DNA from 3 places in the Massilia suwonensis genome. Region 2 is predicted to be linked to each of the others. Evidence: predicted binding sites of a transcription regulator. Region 2 holds the regulator's gene; each other region holds the start of a gene.
What was found. The regulator sigma-54, encoded in region 2, starts transcription at its own class of promoters, with help from an activator protein. The targets are predictions, from matches to a motif close to TGGCANGNAANCTGCTTT.
Positions count from the first base shown of each region.

Region 1: the regulator sigma-54 is predicted to act here: its motif matches at 1,122-1,139, upstream of ACFPQ5_RS11410 (urease accessory protein UreD).
Region 3: the regulator sigma-54 is predicted to act here: its motif matches at 2,434-2,451, upstream of pepA (flocculation-associated PEP-CTERM protein PepA).

Region 1 is NZ_JBHSMR010000013.1:764,339-769,978, forward strand. Features, by position in the region: gene ftsZ (cell division protein FtsZ) at 1-959, shown strand, start outside; gene ACFPQ5_RS11410 (urease accessory protein UreD) at 1,150-1,992, shown strand; gene ACFPQ5_RS11415 (urease subunit gamma) at 2,013-2,315, shown strand; gene ACFPQ5_RS11420 (urease subunit beta) at 2,326-2,646, shown strand; gene ureC (urease subunit alpha) at 2,648-4,363, shown strand; gene ureE (urease accessory protein UreE) at 4,373-4,891, shown strand; gene ACFPQ5_RS11435 (urease accessory protein UreF) at 4,888-5,550, shown strand; gene ureG (urease accessory protein UreG) at 5,568-5,640, shown strand, end outside.
Region 2 is NZ_JBHSMR010000015.1:164,614-170,253, forward strand. Features, by position in the region: gene ACFPQ5_RS24290 (enoyl-CoA hydratase/isomerase family protein) at 1-1,069, opposite strand, end outside; gene hpf (ribosome hibernation-promoting factor, HPF/YfiA family) at 1,186-1,542, opposite strand; gene ACFPQ5_RS24300 (RNA polymerase factor sigma-54) at 1,606-3,072, opposite strand; gene lptB (LPS export ABC transporter ATP-binding protein) at 3,098-3,859, opposite strand; gene lptA (lipopolysaccharide transport periplasmic protein LptA) at 3,859-4,479, opposite strand; gene lptC (LPS export ABC transporter periplasmic protein LptC) at 4,494-5,096, opposite strand; gene ACFPQ5_RS24320 (KdsC family phosphatase) at 5,119-5,640, opposite strand, start outside.
Region 3 is NZ_JBHSMR010000014.1:688,972-694,611, forward strand. Features, by position in the region: gene ACFPQ5_RS23505 (MaoC family dehydratase) at 1-90, shown strand, start outside; gene ACFPQ5_RS23510 (long-chain fatty acid--CoA ligase) at 167-1,822, shown strand; gene ACFPQ5_RS23515 (hypothetical protein) at 1,870-2,241, opposite strand; gene pepA (flocculation-associated PEP-CTERM protein PepA) at 2,501-3,382, shown strand; gene ACFPQ5_RS23525 (MFS transporter) at 3,566-4,957, opposite strand; gene ACFPQ5_RS23530 (hypothetical protein) at 5,105-5,569, shown strand.

The DNA.
Region 1 (5,640 bases), on a different contig from region 2:
GCATCCAGCTCGGAGAAAGCGGCCTGGGCGCCGGCAGCGACCCGGCGGTCGGCCGCGACAGCGCCACCCGCGAACGCAGCCTCATTGCCGACGCGCTCAAGGGCGCCGACATGGTCTTCATCACCGCCGGCATGGGCGGCGGCACCGGCACCGGCGCCGCTCCCGTGATCGCGGAAGTCGCGCGCGAGCTGGGCATCCTGATCGTCGGCGTGGTCTCCAAGCCCTTCGAATTCGAAGGCCCGCGCCGCATGCGCGTGGCCGAGGAAGGCATCGCGACGCTGGCGCGCTGCGTCGACTCGCTCATCATCGTCCTGAACAGCCGCCTCGAGGAAGTGCTGGGCGAGGACGTCACGCAAAAGCAGGCCTTCGCCGCCGCCGACGAGGTCCTGAGCAAAGCGGTGACCGGCATCGCCGACATCATCGCCGTGCCGGGGATGGTCAACGTCGATTTCGAGGACGTGCGCACGGTGATGCGCCAGACCGGGATGGCGATGATGGGCACCGCCCAGCACGCCGGCGAGGACCGCGCCGTCAGGGCGGCCGAAGAGGCCATCGCCTGTCCGCTGCTCGACGGCGCCAACCTGCGCGCCGCGCGCGGGGTGCTGGTCAACATCGCCGCATCCGAGGACACGCTCAAACTGCGCGAAACCAAGCAGGTGATGAACACGATCTGCGAGCAGACCAACGAGGACGCCGTCATCAAGTTCGGCGCCGTCTACGACGAGACGCTGGGCGACGCCATGCGCGTGACGGTGGTGGCGACTGGCCTGAACCGGCCTAGCGACTTCACGCTCGGCACGCGGCGCTCGTCGATTTCGGGCGCGCGCGGCCAGCCGCAGTCGGTCCTGCGCCAGACCCCGATGCACGCGCCGGTGCGGCAGGGTTCAAACCAGCACGAGTCGCGCTCCGCGCCCATGTCGCGCCAGTCCGCGACGCCGCCCGGCGAGGAGTCGCAGTAAAGCCGAGGGCGGGCATGCATGAAAGCGGTGCGCTGCCGCCAGGACGGCGCACCAAAACAGCCCGCTTTCTCCTCTTCCCGCCCGATCCGCCCGGACCGGGTGCACCGGGCCGCGTCGGCGCCGCGGCGCTGCACTACGACGAAACGCCCATCCTCCCGTCAGTGGCACGGAAAGTGCTAAGCATGAACACATGCGCGACGAACCGACCCACCACATCGACTCCCCTGCCGGCTGGCTGGCCAGGCTGGAACTGGAGCTGGCCTTCCAGGGCGGCGCCAGCGTGGTGGTGCGCAAGCGCCACCAGGGTCCGCTGCGGGTGCAAAAGCCGCTCTATCCGGAAGGCGCCCAGACCGCGCATGCGATCCTGGTGCACCCGCCGGGCGGCATCCGCGCCGGCGACCGGCTCGAGATCGAGACCCGGGTCGGGCCGGCGGCGCATGCCTTCCTGACTTCCCCGGGCGCGGCCAAATGGTACCGGGGCGATGACGGCCCGGCGCAGCAGTCGGTATGGCTGTCGGCCGGCAGTGGCGCCGCGCTCGAATGGATGCCGCAGGAGACGATCTACTTCGACGGCGCGCGCGCGGTGCAGCGCCATACCGTGCACCTGGGCGCCGGCGCCCGCTACATCGGCTGCGAGGTGATGTGCTTCGGCCGCCAGGCCAGCGGCGAGCGCTTCGAACGCGGCCAGCTGCGACTGCATTCCGAGATCTGGCGCGGCAGCGAGCTGCTGTGGTACGAGCAGGCGCGCATCGACGCCGGTTCGGAAGCGCTCGCCGGTCCCTTCGGGCTCGATGGCGCGACGGTCTGCGCCACGCTCACCGCGGCCGGACCCGCGCTGCCGGCCGCATTGCAGGCGCAGATCCGCGCACTCGACCCGCTGCTCGCCGCCAGCCAGCTCAAATCCGTTTTCATCGCGCGCCTGCTGTGCAGCGACAGCGAGCGTGCGCGCCGCGTGATGACGCGCGCCTGGCAGCTGCTGCGGCCGCACCTGCTCGGCCGCCCCGCGCATCATCCCCGCATCTGGGCCACCTGACTTACCTGCATCGTGCCGCCATGGACCTGACACCGAGAGAAAAAGACAAGCTGCTGATCTTCACCGCCGCCCTGCTGGCCGAGCGGCGCCGGGCGCGCGGGCTGAAGCTCAATTACCCGGAGTCGGTGGCGCTGATCTCGGCCGCCATCATGGAGGGCGCGCGCGATGGCCGCAGCGTTGCGGAGCTGATGTACGAAGGCACGCAGATCCTCGCGCGCGGCGACGTGATGGAGGGCGTGCCGGAGATGATTCCCGACATCCAGGTCGAAGCCACTTTTCCGGACGGGACCAAGCTGGTCACCGTCCACCACCCGATCATGTAAGGAGCACGCCATGATCCCCGGTGAATACCTGCTGCGCGCCGAGGACATCGTCCTCAATGCCGGCCGCCCCACCCTCACGCTACGCGTGGCCAACAGCGGCGACCGCCCGGTGCAGGTCGGCTCGCATTTTCATTTCGCCGAAGTCAACGCGGCGCTGCAGTTCGACCGGGCGGCCGCCCACGGCATGCGCCTGAACATCGCCGCCGGCACCGCCGTGCGCTTCGAGCCGGGCCAGCACCGCACGGTCGAACTGGTGGCGCTCGGCGGCGCGCGCGCAGTCTACGGCTTCAATGGCCAGGTAATGGGCGCGCTGCCGCCCCTGGAGAACTGAGATGGCGAGCATCACGCGGCAAGCCTATGCCGAGATGTACGGCCCCACCGTGGGCGACCGCATCCGCCTGGCCGATACCGGGCTGTTCATCGAAATCGAGCACGACTACGCCGCCGCCCACTACGGCGAGGAAGTCAAGTTCGGCGGCGGCAAGGTGATCCGCGACGGCATGGGCCAGTCGCAAGGGCTGCATGCGCAGGTCATGGACACCGTCATCACGAATGCCGTGATCGTCGATCACTGGGGCATCGTCAAGGCCGATATCGGGCTCAAGGACGGGCGAATCGCGGCCATCGGCAAGGCCGGCAATCCCGACATTCAGCCCGGCGTGACGATGAGCATCGGCGCGGCCACCGAGATCATCGCGGGCGAAGGCAATATCGTCACGGCGGGCGGCGTCGACACCCACATCCATTTCATCTGTCCGCAGCAGATCGAGGAAGCGCTGACCAGCGGCGTGACGACCATGATCGGCGGCGGCACCGGGCCGGCGGTGGGCACGGCGGCCACCACCTGCACGCCCGGCCCCTGGCATATCCATTCCATGCTGATGGCGGCCGACGCCTTTCCGATGAACCTGGGCTTCCTGGGCAAGGGCAACGTCAGCCTGCCGGGGCCGATCGAGGAACAGATCCGGGCCGGGGTGGTCGGCCTGAAGCTGCACGAGGACTGGGGCAGCACGCCCCAGGCCATCGACAACTGCCTGGCCGTTGCCGAGCGCTTCGACGTGCAGGTGGCGCTGCATTCGGACACGCTCAACGAGGCAGGGTACCTGGGGAGCACGCTGGGCGCGTTCAAGGGCCGCACCATCCATACCTTCCATACCGAAGGCGCGGGCGGCGGCCACGCACCGGACATCATCGCGGCCGTCGGCGAAACCAACGTGCTGCCCTCCTCGACCAACCCGACCCGCCCTTACACGGTGAACACGCTCGACGAGCACCTGGACATGCTGATGGTCTGCCACCACCTCGACGCGTCCATCGCGGAGGACGTGGCCTTCGCCGAGTCGCGCATCCGGCGCGAGACCATCGCCGCCGAAGACATCCTCCACGACCTGGGCGCGATCTCGATGATGTCCTCCGACTCGCAGGCGATGGGCCGCGTGGGCGAAGTGATCATGCGTACCTGGCAGACCGCGCACAAGATGAAAGTCCAGCGCGGCCACCTGGCGGAGCCGGGCGCACAGGAAGCCACCCATGACAACTTCCGGGTCAAGCGCTACATCGCCAAGTACACGATCAACCCCGCGATCACCCACGGCATCGCCCACGTCGTCGGCTCGATCGAGGCAGGCAAGCTGGCCGACCTGGTGCTGTGGAAGCCGGCCTTCTTCGGCGCCAAGCCTTCGATGATCCTCAAGGCCGGCATGATCGCGATGGCGCAGATGGGCGACCCGAATGCGTCGATCCCGACGCCGCAGCCGGTACACTACCGGCCCATGTTCGGCTCCTTCGGCGGCGCACTGAAGAAGTCCGTCACCTTCGTTTCGCAGGCGGCCTTCGACGACGGCATCGCCGAGCGGCTGCAACTGGCCAAGACCGTGCTGCCGATCCGCGCCACGCGCGGCCTGTCCAAGCCGGACATGATCCACAACGGCGCCACGCCGGTCATGCAGGTCGACCCGGAAACCTACGACGTGCGTGCCGACGGCGAACTCCTGCGCTGCGAACCGGCCACCGCGCTGCCGCTGGCGCAGCGCTATTTTCTGTTTTGAGGAGCTTTCATGCTGACCCTGCATACCCGTCTGGAGCGGGCCGACCGGATCGACGATGAAGCCGTACTGGCCTACGACCAGCGCGAGCGCTGCCGCCTGCGCCTGACGCTCGCATCGGGCGCGACGGCGGCGCTGTTCCTGCCGCGCGGCTCGGTGCTGCGCGACGGCGACCTGCTCACCGGGCCGGAAGGCGCGGTGGTGCGCATCCGCGCGGCGCTGGAAGCGACCTACCGCGTCAGTGCACAGGATGCACAGGCCCTGGTGCGCTGCGCTTTCCACCTCGGGAACCGCCACGGCCAGGTGCAGATCGGCGCCGACCATCTGCGCATCCGTGCCGATCCGGTGCTGCGCGAGATGCTGGCCGGCCTGGGCGCGACCGTGTTCGAACAGCAGGCGCCGTTTCACCCGGAACCCGGCGCCTACGGCGGCGGCCATGGCCACGGCCACGATCACGAACCGCGCCACCTGCTCGCGCCCGTCCCGCTGCGCCAGAAGATCCACCGTCCCGGCGACGCGGAGCGCGCGTGAACGCGGCCGCCCTGCTGCACCTCCTGCAGCTGGCCAGCCCGTCGCTGCCGGTCGGCGCCTACAGCTATTCGCAGGGACTCGAACCCGCCATCGAACGAGGTCTTGTCGGCTGCGCGGATAGCGCCGCGCGCTACCTGGCGCGCCAACTGGCCGACGTGCTGGGCCCATGGGACGGCGCCGTCTTCTGGCGCCTGCTGGCCGCCTGCGCCGATGGCGACAGCGCCGCATTCGAACGGTGGAATGCGCGCTACCTCGCCTCGCGCGAAAGCGCGGAGCTGCGTGCGGAAACGGTGCAGATGGGCTTTTCGCTGACGCGCCTGCTGATCGAACTGCAGCTGCTGCCGGCGGCCGCGATGCGCGACACCTGCCTGCCCGCCGCGCTGGCGCAAGCCGTGCATGCGCTGGGGGTGCCGCATGAGGAAGCCCTGCTGGCGATGCTGTTCTCGTGGGCCGAGAACCAGGTGCTGGTGTGCGTGAAATCGATTCCGCTCGGCCAGGTGGCCGGGCAGCGCCTGCTGCTCGGGTTGCGGCCGGCGATCGAGCGGGCGGCCGCGCAGGCGCGCGCGCTGCCTGACGACGACTTATCGAGCTGGGCGCCGGGACTGGCCCGGCTGTCCATGTACCACGAAGTCCAGAGCGGCCGGCTGTACCGGTCGTGATCATGAAAGGAGAGAGCATGCAATCGAATCCCCTGCGCGTGGGCATCGGCGGCCCGGTCGGATCGGGCAAGACGGCGCTGTGCGAGCAGC
Region 2 (5,640 bases):
ACGGGTGCGCGTGATCCGGCCACACCGGCGCGAAGAAGGCATCCACCATCTCGGGCGTCACCGCCTCCAGCGACGGCGGATTCCACTGCGGAGCATTGTCCTTGTCGATTACCAGCGCGCGCACGCCTTCCAGCACTTCGCCGTGGTCGAAATTGCGGCGCACCAGCGAGCGTTCCATGCGCAGGCAGTCGGCCACGTCGAGCGACGCGCCACGCTGCAGCATCTCCCAGGTCACGCACATCATCAGCGGCGAACGCTGGCGCATCGCCCCCACGGCCTTCTGCAGGAAGGGATTCTCGTCCTTTTCCAACGAGGCCATGATGGCGGCCACCGAGCCGGCACCGAAGTGGGTGTCGATCGCGGCGCGCTGCGTTTCCAATACGCTCTGGCCCGCGTCAAGGGCAAATGGCGCGGCGAAGGCCCGGATGGCGTCGGCCAGCTGCGCACCCGGCGTCGCGTCGATCAACGCATTCAATTCCCCCAGCTGCGCGCTCGGAATAAACACGTCGGCCAGGCCGACATACAGCGCATCCGCCGCACCGATCGTCAGCCCGGTCAGGCCCAGGTAATTGCCCAGCTGACCAGGCGCGTGCGACAGGAAATGGCTGCCGCCGACGTCCGGGAACAGGCCGATGTTCACTTCCGGCATCGCCATCTTCGTGCGCTCGGTCACGATGCGCAGGCCGGTCTCAGGGCCGCCCTGGGCGATGCCCATGCCGCCGCCCATCACGACGCCGTCCATAATCGCGATATACGGTTTCGGATAGAAATGGATCAGGTGATTCAGCGCGTATTCCTCGGTGAAGAAATCTTCCAGCAGCGCGCTGCCGCCCGTCGGCGTGGCATGGCCGGCTTCGTGGAAGAAGCGGATGTCGCCGCCTGCGCACAGGGCTTTTTCGCTGCTGCTGCCGAGCACGACCGCGGACACGGTCGCGTCGTCGCGCCAGGCCAGCAGGATGTCGGCGAGGCGGCGCACCATCGCCAGGGAGAGGGAATTCAGGGCCTTCGGGCGGTCGAGCGTGATGACGCCGGTGCCGTTGGCAACGCGGGTGAGGACGTGGTCGGTCATGGTCAGCGCAATAGATGAAAAGACATGCATTTTACCCAAGCCCGCCTACGCCGCGCACAAAATGAAAAGGGCGCCCTTCCGGCGCCCTCGTTCAGACGGTGCTTGCTTGCCGAGAATTACATCGCGGCAGCGGCCTCTCCGCCTTCAGGCAGGCGCTTGAGCGCCTCACGACTATGGTCCTTCAACATCGTCTTGTATTTCATTACCTGGCGGTCGAGCCGGTCCATCAGGAGGTCGATCGCTGCGTACAGGTCTTGCGCCACACTTTCCACATGCACCGTCTTGCCGGAGACGCGCAGGTTGATCTCGGCCTTTTGTCGTTTGTCTTTTTCAGTCAGGTTGTCGATCGCGAGGATGACATGGGAATCGATCACTTGATCGAAATGGCGGGTGATGCGTTCCAGCTTGTTCTGTACGTATTCACGAATGGCGGGGGTGACGTCGAGGTGGTGACCGCTGATAGTGAGATTCATACACACTCCTTTGAAAAGTGAGCGGCGCCCGCGCCGCGCAAGGAGTGCGCATGGGGGCCGCTGTTACAAGGATTTGCGGAGACTGACGGGAGGAATCTTGAGTGCCTCGCGGTATTTTGCAACCGTGCGGCGCGCAATGACCATGCCTTGTTCACCGAGCATTTCCGCGATCTTGCTGTCGGATAATGGGTTCTTTGGGTCCTCTGCTCCTGTCAGTTGCGCAATGAGCGCCCGTATCGCCGTGGACGATGCTTCGCCCCCCGCTTCGGTGGCGACATGGCTTCCGAAGAAATACTTCAGCTCAAACATGCCGTGCGGGGTCAGCATGAATTTCTGAGTTGTTACCCGAGAAATAGTGCTCTCGTGTAGACCTAGTGTATCAGCTATCTCGCGAAGCACAAGGGGACGCATGGCAACCGCGCCATGGCTGAAAAAGTTCTTCTGGCGCTCCACAATTGCCTGCGAAACACGCAGGATCGTGTCGAAGCGCTGGCGCATATTTTTAATCAACCACTTCGCTTCCTGCAGCTGCGCGCTCATCTGGCCTTCGCCTTTTCCCTGCTTGAGCAGGTTGGCGTAGACGTTGTTCACACGCAGGCGCGGCATCACCTCGTTGTTCAGCGAGACGCTCCAGCCGTTCTTCGATTTGCGGACAATAACGTCCGGAACGACATAGTCCGAGACGCTCGATGCGAAGGCCGCGCCGGGATGCGGATTGCACTGGCGGATCACGGCCTGCGCTTCGCGCAGGTCTTCGTCGTCGCAGTCGAGCGCCTTTTTCAGCTTGGTGAATTCGCGCTGCGCGAACCAGTTCAGGTAACCCTCGACGATCTTCAAAGCCATGCGCCGCGTCACCAGCGGCACGCCGGGCATGGCGCGGATCTGCAGCGCCAGGCACTCGGCCGCGCTGCGCGCACCGACGCCGACCGGATCGAGGCTTTGCACCAGCGCCAGCGCGCAGCGCAGTTCGTCCATCTCGACTTCGAGTTCGCTCGGCAGGCGCGCGTGAATTTCGTCGAGCTGCTCTTCGAGGTAGCCGTTGTCGTCGATGGCATCGATCACCAGTTCGGCCAGCGCGCGGTCGCGCGCCGAGACGGCGGTGACGCGGATCTGTTCGCACAGGTGCTCGCGCAGGGTCACGCCCATCGCGCCCAGCTGCGGACGGCCGTCGTCGTCGCCTTCGGCATTGCCGCTGCGAGAAAGGTCGCCCCACTCGCCCTCGGCTTCGCCGCGTTCGACGTCGCCGCCCTCGCCGCCTTCCGGCGCATCGGGGGCAGGAGCACCTTCTTCGCCGTTCGGCGCAGGCGCTTCGCTCGGTGCCGGCGCGGCATTGATGGCGCCGTCGGCCAGCAGGCGAACCGAGTGGTCGAGCGGATCGTCGAGCCGTTCGAGCAGCGGGTTATCCGACAGGATCTGCTCGATCTCCTGGTGCAGTTCGAGCGTGGAGAGCTGCAGCAGGCGGATCGACTGCTGAAGCTGCGGCGTGAGCGCCAGGTGCTGCGAAGTCCGGAGTTGCAGGGATTGTTTCATGGTCCGCTTAGGTTCTGATCCGTTACTACATGCGGAAGTGTTCGCCCAGGTAGACGCGCCGTACCGACTCGTCCGCGATGATGTCGTCGGGACGGCCCGACGCCAGCACGGCGCCCTGGTTGATGATGTAGGCGCGGTCGCAGATGCCGAGCGTCTCGCGCACATTGTGGTCGGTGATCAGCACGCCGATGCCGCGCTCCTTCAGGAAGCGCACGATGCGCTGGATCTCGATCACGGCGATCGGGTCGACGCCGGCAAACGGTTCGTCCAGCAGCACGAAGCGCGGATTGGTCGCCAGTGCGCGCGCGATCTCGACGCGGCGGCGCTCGCCGCCCGACAGCGACAGCGCCGGGTTCTCGCGCAGCTTCTCGATCTGCAGTTCGGCCAGCAGCGAATCGAGGCGCTCGTCGATGGCGGCGCGGCTCAGCGACTTGCCGTTCTCGTCGTGCTGCAGTTCGAGCACGGCGCGGATGTTGTCTTCGACGGTCAGCTTGCGAAACACCGAGGCTTCCTGCGGCAGGTAGGACAAACCCAGTACCGCGCGGCGGTGGATCGGCAGGCTCGAGATATCGGTGCCGTTGATTTCGATCGAGCCGGCGTCCGACGGCACCAGGCCGACGATCATGTAGAACGAGGTGGTCTTGCCGGCGCCGTTCGGGCCGAGCAGGCCGACCACTTCGCCACAGCCGACCTCCAGGGACACGTCGCGCACGACCAGGCGCTTGCCATAGCTTTTTTGCAGGCCCCGTACGACCAGGGTACTGCGGTTGTCGCGTGCATCCTTCATTATTTCTTTCCTGCCGCTGCCGGCGTTGCTGCCGGGGTTGCCGGTACGGCTGCTGCAGGCGCTGCTGCGGGGGCGCCCGTTGCAGTACGGCGCGGCGCGATGATCAGGGTGCCGCGGCCGCCGCCGACCTTGCTTTCGCCGCTGGCGTCGTTGCGCACGGTCGCCACTTCGCGCCGGCTGTCGTACGAGATGTAGGCGCCGTCGATCTGGTTGGTGAGGCGGCTGTTTTCCAGCTCCTTCACGACCGCCTTCGAGAACAGCTTCACCACTTCCACGCGCTCGTCGTATTCGATGCGCTCGGCTTGCCCTTCCATCCAGAGGTCAGGTCCGCCGTCGCGCTTCTGGCGGAAGGTCGCGACGCGGCCCGGGCCCGAGGTGAGCGTGACGTTCATGTAGCCTTCCGGCGTTTCCTTCACCAGGGCGCGGTCCGATTTCATGACCAGGGTGCCGCGCGTGAGGACCACGTTGCCGGTCAGGATGCGCGTCTGCGTGACTTCGTCGACGTCGAGCGAGTCGAAGTTGATGACGGCCTGCTTGAGCGAGTCGGCGCGCTCGGCGTGGGCTGGCGAGAGCGACAGCGAGAGCAGGGAAACGAAGGCGGCGACAGCTATTTTTTTCATTGGGGTCGTTCCTGTTATTGGTTGGGTGCGGCGCTCTGGCGCGGCGGATAGACGATCGTGCCGCGCCCGCCCAGGTGCAGCTTCTGGGTCGGATTCTCGGCCACCAGGCCGACGGCGTTGACGGAAGCGGCGCCGAGCGTCATCTGGACCGGGCGATTCGTCTTGACGATCTCGTCGTCGGCCAGCACGGTCAGGGCCTCGGTCCTGGCGCGCAGCGCTTCGCTGTTGGGCGTGGCGGGACGCGCGATGTCGACATTGCCCATCAACTCGACGCGGTTCTCGCCGTGGTACACCTGGCCGCGCTCGGCGTGCATGGTCATGCGCGGACGGCCCGGCGCCATGCTCTCCACGACCGGCTTGCTCACTTCGGAGACATCGTTGTCCGGATGGTGGGCCAGGCGCTCGCCCGACATCACGTAGCGCGGCACACCCTGCTCCGTCATGCGCACGAAGCTGAAGTTCTCGACGATGTAGTCCGGCTCGTTCAGGTTGTTGCCGACCCGCGCGGGATCCTCGGCCTGGATCGCCTGCAGCAGCCAGAAGCTGCCGAAGGCGAAGAACACGGCCGTCAGCATGAGCGCCAGCAGGCGCCAGCGGTGCGCGGTCCGTTTGTTCACGTAGGTCGCCATCCGTTCAGGCTCACGCAAAGTAAGGCGCAAGCGCCTGCTCGTAGGTGCCCTGTGCGCGCATCACCATGTCGCACACTTCGCGCACGGCGCCGCGGCCGCCGCCGGCTTTCGTCACGTAGTGCGCGCGGTACTGCACTTCCGGATGGCCGGTCGGCACGGTGACGGCGAAGCCGACTTTCGTCAGCAGCGGCAGGTCGATCACGTCGTCGCCGATATAGCCGCACTGCTCGGCCGTGACGCCGGTCTGTTCCAGCAGCTCGGCAAACGCGACGCGCTTGTCGTGGTGGCCCTGCCAGACGTGGTTGATGCCCAGGTCGCGCGCACGCGCCAGCACGATCGGCGATTTTCTCGCGCTGATGATGGCGGTGATCACGCCCGTCTTCTGCAGCAGCTGGATGCCCAGGCCGTCGAGGACGTTGAAGGTCTTGGTGATCTCGCCGTCGGCGCCATAGGTCAGGCTGCCGTCGGTCAGGATGCCGTCGACGTCGAAGATCATGACTTTGACGCGCGCGGCGCGGTCCATGTGTGCCAG
Region 3 (5,640 bases), on a different contig from region 2:
ACCTGGGTCGCCACCAACCAGAAGGGCGACGAGGTCTGCACCATCGACGGCAAGGCGCTGTTCCGCCGCCGTCCGCAAGCCGCCGCATAAGCAAGCAAGGCCGCCGTCTCCCGGCCGCCGCGCCGGAGCGGCGGCCGCATCGAACACGCCTAGGAGACACCGCACCATGCAAGAGCGTCACGCCCAGTTCTGGCCGCGCGGCCTGCCGCGCCACCTGACCGTCCCCGATACCAACCTGTTCTACAACCTGGAAGTCTCGAGCGTCCGCTACCCGGACAAGCCGGCCCTGGTCTTCTACGATTCCCCCATCACCTACGCGGAACTCAAGCGCGAGGTCAAGCGCGTCGCCGGCTACCTCCAGCAGGAGTGCGGCGTGAAGCAGGGCGACCGCGTCCTGCTCTACATGCAGAACAGCCCCCAGTTCGTCATCGCCTACTACGCCATCCTGCGCGCGAACGCGGTGGTGGTGCCGGTCAATCCGATGAACCTGACCGAGGAGCTGCGCCACTACGTCAGCGACACCGGCGCCACGACCATCTTCGTGCCGCAGGACCTGTATCCGCAGGTGGCGCCGTTGATGAACGCCGGCCTTCGCCACGTGCTGGTGGCCGCGTATTCCGACTACCTGACAACGCCGACCGACCTCGCCGTCCCCGAGTTCGTGTCCGCGCCGCGCCGCCAGATCGAAGGCGAGGGCGTCGTCCTGTGGAGCGCCATGCTGGCGCGCGATGCCAGGCCCGGTCCCTTGACGGCCGGTCCGGCTGAGCTCTGCGTCATGCCCTACACCTCGGGCACCACGGGCCTGCCGAAAGGCTGCATGCACACCCACCGCAGCGTCATGTACAACGCGCTGGCCGGCATGCAGTGGTTCGGCTCGCAGCAGGATTCGATCGCGCTGAGCGTCCTGCCCCTGTTCCACGTGACCGGCATGCAGGGCGGGATGAACGGGCCCATCTTCGCCGGCGCCACCGTCGTGCTGATGGCGCGCTGGGACCGCGACATGGCAGCCGAATGCATCCGCCGCCACCGCGTCAACGCCACCCAGCTGATCTCGACGATGGTGATCGACCTGCTGTCGAGCCCACGCGTGATGGAATACGACCTGTCTTCCATCCGGCGCCTGAGCGGCGGAGGCGCCGCCATGCCCGAAGCCATCGCGCGCAAGATGCAGGAACTGCTCGGCATCGACTACATCGAGGGCTACGGCATGTCCGAGACCATCGCGCCGACCCACGTCAACCCGCCCGAACGCCCGAAGAAGCAGTGCCTCGGCATCCCGATCCAGGACGTCGACGCACGCGTGATCGATGCCGACACCTTTGCGACGCTTGGCGTGGACGAAGTCGGCGAGATCGTCGTGCACGGCCCGCAGGTGATGCTGGGCTACTGGAACAACGAGGACGCGACCCGCGACGCTTTCATCGAGATCGACGGCAAGCGTTTTCTCCGCACCGGCGACATCGGCAAGGTCGACGAGGACGGCTACTTCTTCATGACCGACCGCCTCAAACGCATGATCAACGCCTCGGGCTACAAGGTGTGGCCGGCGGAAGTGGAGGCGCTGATGTACCGCCATCCGGCGATCCGCGAAGTCTGCGTGGTATCGGGCGTGGATGCGCGGCGCGGCGAGACGGTCAAGGCGGTGGTGGTGCTGAAGGACGGCTTCCACGGCCAGGTGACGGAGCAGGACATCGTCGAGTGGTCGCATGCGAACATGGCGGCCTATAAAAGTCCGCGCATCGTCGAGTTTCGGGAAGCGCTGCCGAAGTCGGGGACAGGCAAGGTGCAGTGGCGGGCCTTGCAGGACGCGCGCGGCGAATGATGGATACCGGGGCTGGGACCTCGAGAGGCCCGGCCGGCTAGTCCCGACTACATCACGCAGGGAATATCGACGATCACCCCCTTGTCGAGTCCCTGCACGCAACCATTGACCTGCCGGACCGCCTCGCACACGCCCGGCGCCTTTTCGCCCGCGGGTTTCCACCCTTCCTTCGCATTCGGCCTGCACCAGCCGGACAGGCATCGCGCCGACGAGCTGCACTGCTTGCCGGCGTCGGGCGCGTTCAGCACACAGACTTCCCGGTCCTGGGGATCGCCCGGCATTCCCCGTTTTTCCCATACCCCGCCTTTTGCCAGACAAACTGCTTTGGTCCCGGGCAGCGTCCAGGTTTCAACTGCATGCGCCGCCGTGCCGAGTGCACAAGCGCTGAAGAGCATCGACAGGGCAAGGCTGATCTTCATGAGTTGCATTCTGATATGGGAATGCCGCGATTCTAGCGGAATGTTCCCCGATAGAACCATGTTGTCGCCGGGTTAGGTCAAGCCGGATAGTTGCTATTTCTGTTAAATGCTGAGTCGAGATTCTTTACACTCGATCGATGGATTGTGTCACGGGCGATTGTAACCGGTTGATTTTGAACACATTGCGTTTTCTGGAACGATGCTTGCTACTTAACGTAAGCAGCACCGAACAACCAATCAACGCAAGGATCGCCGATTTATGAAACTCCTCAAAAAACTGACCGCCGCGGCCGCTGTCGCGATGAGCATGGCAGGGGGCGCAAACGCTGCCACTGTCCTGAACAACTGGGTCTTCAACCCGACCGGCGGCGGCTTCGCCTCCGGCCAGGAAGTCAACGAATACCTCGACATCAACGGCAACTCGTTCATCCAGATCAACCCGACCGGCGCCACCAGCTTCTCGTTCACCGAGCACGGCGTGTTCAACATCGCGCAGGCCGATAGCAATGGCCGCCTGTTCCCGATTAACTTCCCGGGCGGGAACATTACGGCCACCTTCGAAGCGACCGGCACCGGTAATCTGGGCGGCACCTTCACTTTCGGCGGCGGCACGATCCGCATGTACCAGAACCCGACCAACGGCCAGTACGCGACCGCAGCCGGCACCTACGGCGCGGACCTCGGCAACCAGATCGCCGAGTTCAGCGTCCTGGCGGGCGGCGGCGGCCAGGTCGACGCGAGCGGTTCGCCGACCAACAATGGCCAGATCACGGTGCTGGCGCAGGCAAGCAACGGCAGCCTGGATGCGGGCTACTTCTTCCGCGAAAACGGCACCGACCTGTCGACCGAATCGATTCTTGCCTTCGCCTTCACCAATGCCAATACCGTCGGCGATCCGGAGGATCTGCTGGTCGACGAAGTGGCCTGCGATTTCGCCGGCTTCACCGGCAATGGCTGCAATGGCCAGGCCTACGCGAATACCCCGCGCAATTTCTTCGTTAGCAATAACGGGCAATTGAAGCTGGGTGAAGAAGACGAGGTCCCACCGGGCGAAGTGCCCGAGCCGGGTTCGCTGGCGCTGTTCGGCATCGCCCTGCTGGGCGCCGGCGTCGCCTGCCGCAAGCGCGGCAAACAGTCCTGATCCTTACGCGATGGACGGGGCAGGGCGGCCGAACGGCTGTTCCTGCCCGAGAGGCAGCAAACGCGAGTTGCTGGGCAAGCACTGGCGCACATAAGAGGCAGTGGCGGGCATTCGCAGCATGGCGAAACGGCGTGGACCATCGGTCGGCGCCGTTTTTTTTCGCCGGCGCAAACCGATGCGACATCAGGCCGGGGCCGCGCTTGGTCCTTGCCGCATGCGCAGCACCGCCACCAGCAATCCCAGCCCGGCCACGCCTGCGGCGATGCCCAGCGCCGTGCCGGCACCGCGCGTGCCGTACAGGTCGAGCATGACGGTCGCCAGCGCGGCGCCGCCGGTCATGCCGACCATGCGCGCCATCGTCATCAGGCCGCCGGCCGCGCCGCTGCGCTCGGGCGGCGCGGAGGTCAGCAGGAGCCGGTTGTTGGGCGTCTGGAACAGGCCGAAGCCGATCCCGCACAGGGTCACGCGCCAGACGATGTCCATATCCGACGGCGCCGCCGGCAGCAGGGCCAGCGTCGCCAGGCCGAGCGTGAACAGGGCCAGACCAAGCGCACCGATGCGCTCGGAGTCGAAACGGTCGGCCAGCTTGCCCGACAGCGGGGCGACGACCACGATCACCAGCGGCCAGGGCGTCATCAGGAGACCGGTCGCGGCGGCGCTCTTGCCCATTTCCGTGATTAGCAGGAAGGGCAGGGCCAGCAGGGCGACGGTCTGCGCCGTGTAGGAGGCGATCGAGGTGCCGGTCGACAGGCGCAGCACGGGGATGCGCAGCAGGTCGAGCGGCAGCAGCGGCGCCGCGCGGCCGCGCTGGTGGCGCACCAGCAGCAGCGCGCTGAGGCAGCCCAGCACCAGCAGCAGGGCTGCCAGGCCGCGCTGCGCGGCGTCGCCCAGCTCGCTGGCGCCGATGACGAACAGGGTCAGCGTGACGGCGTTCAGCACGGCGCCGCCGAGGTCGAAGCTGCGCGCCAGCGGCCTGCTGCGCGGCAGAATGCGGGCCGCGAGCACGATCGCGATCAGGGCCAGCGGCAGGTTCAGGCCGAACAACCAGCGCCAGCTGGCATGCGAGAGGACGGCGGCCGCGACGCTCGGGCCGATCGCGGCGGAGACCGCTACCGTCAGCGCCAGGTAGCCGATCCCGGCGCCGACCAGCCTGGGCGGGAACACGGCACGCAGCAGGGCCGGCACGATGGTCGAGACGCAGGCGCCGCCCAGGCCCTGCAGCACGCGCGCCGCCACCAGCGCCTCCAGGTTGGGCGCGACCGCGCACAGCAGCGAGGCCAGCGTGAAGACGAAGAGGCCCGCCATGAAGACGCGCTTGTAGCCGAACTTCTCGCCCACGGAAGCCAGCGGCAGCACGGCGACCACCATCGCCAGCTGGTAGGCATTCACCACCCAGATCGCCTGCGCGGCCTGCGCATGCAGGTCCTGCGCGATGCTCGGCAGGGCGACGTTCGCGATCGACACGCCGAGGTTGCCGACGAAAGTGCCGAGCAGGATGGCCAAGGTCGCCCAGCGCAGCGCCGCGGTCTCCAGGTCCTGGCCGGCGGCGTGCACGGCCGGTTCCGGTTTCATCATGGTTCGCTCACCTCATCAGTATTGAATAGTTTGTTTATGAATTATCTGCGGAAAGCGCCTTTCATGCTCGCCGGGGCGGCGTGCGTGGCGACACGGCCGCACACCGCTCTCTACAATTGGATCAACCCATCCAGACGAGAGAACACGATGAACACACCCAGCCTGCTTCCTTCCGCCCTGATCGGCGCCGTCGCCAGCGCGCGCTCGATGACGCCGATGGCCACCATCGCCGCCGCACGCCTCGCCAAACGCGACACGCCGGGCGAACTCTTCCTGCTCGACCGTCCGCTGTTCAAGTACGGCGCCCTGGCCATGGGCGCGGGCGAGCTGGCCGGCGACAAGATGAAGTCGGCGCCCGACCGCACCGTCTTCCTCGGCCTGCTGGCGCGTGTGCTGAGCGCCGGGATCGCCGGCGCCGCGCTGGCGCCGCGTGGCGAGGAAAAGGCGGGCGCCGCGGTCGCGGTGGCGACTGCCGTGCCGCTGGCTTACCTGACGCTGGCCGGCCGCAAGAAAGCCATGGCGAGCATGGGCCAGACCAAGAGCGGCCTGATCGAGGACGCGCTGGTCATGGCGGCGGGCGCCGCGGTCGTGGCGCTGGCCACCCGGCGCTGAAGAGCCGCTCCCGGGGGCAGGGCCGGATCGACTACAATCCTCGCATCCGGCCCGCAGTGGGCCTGCTTATG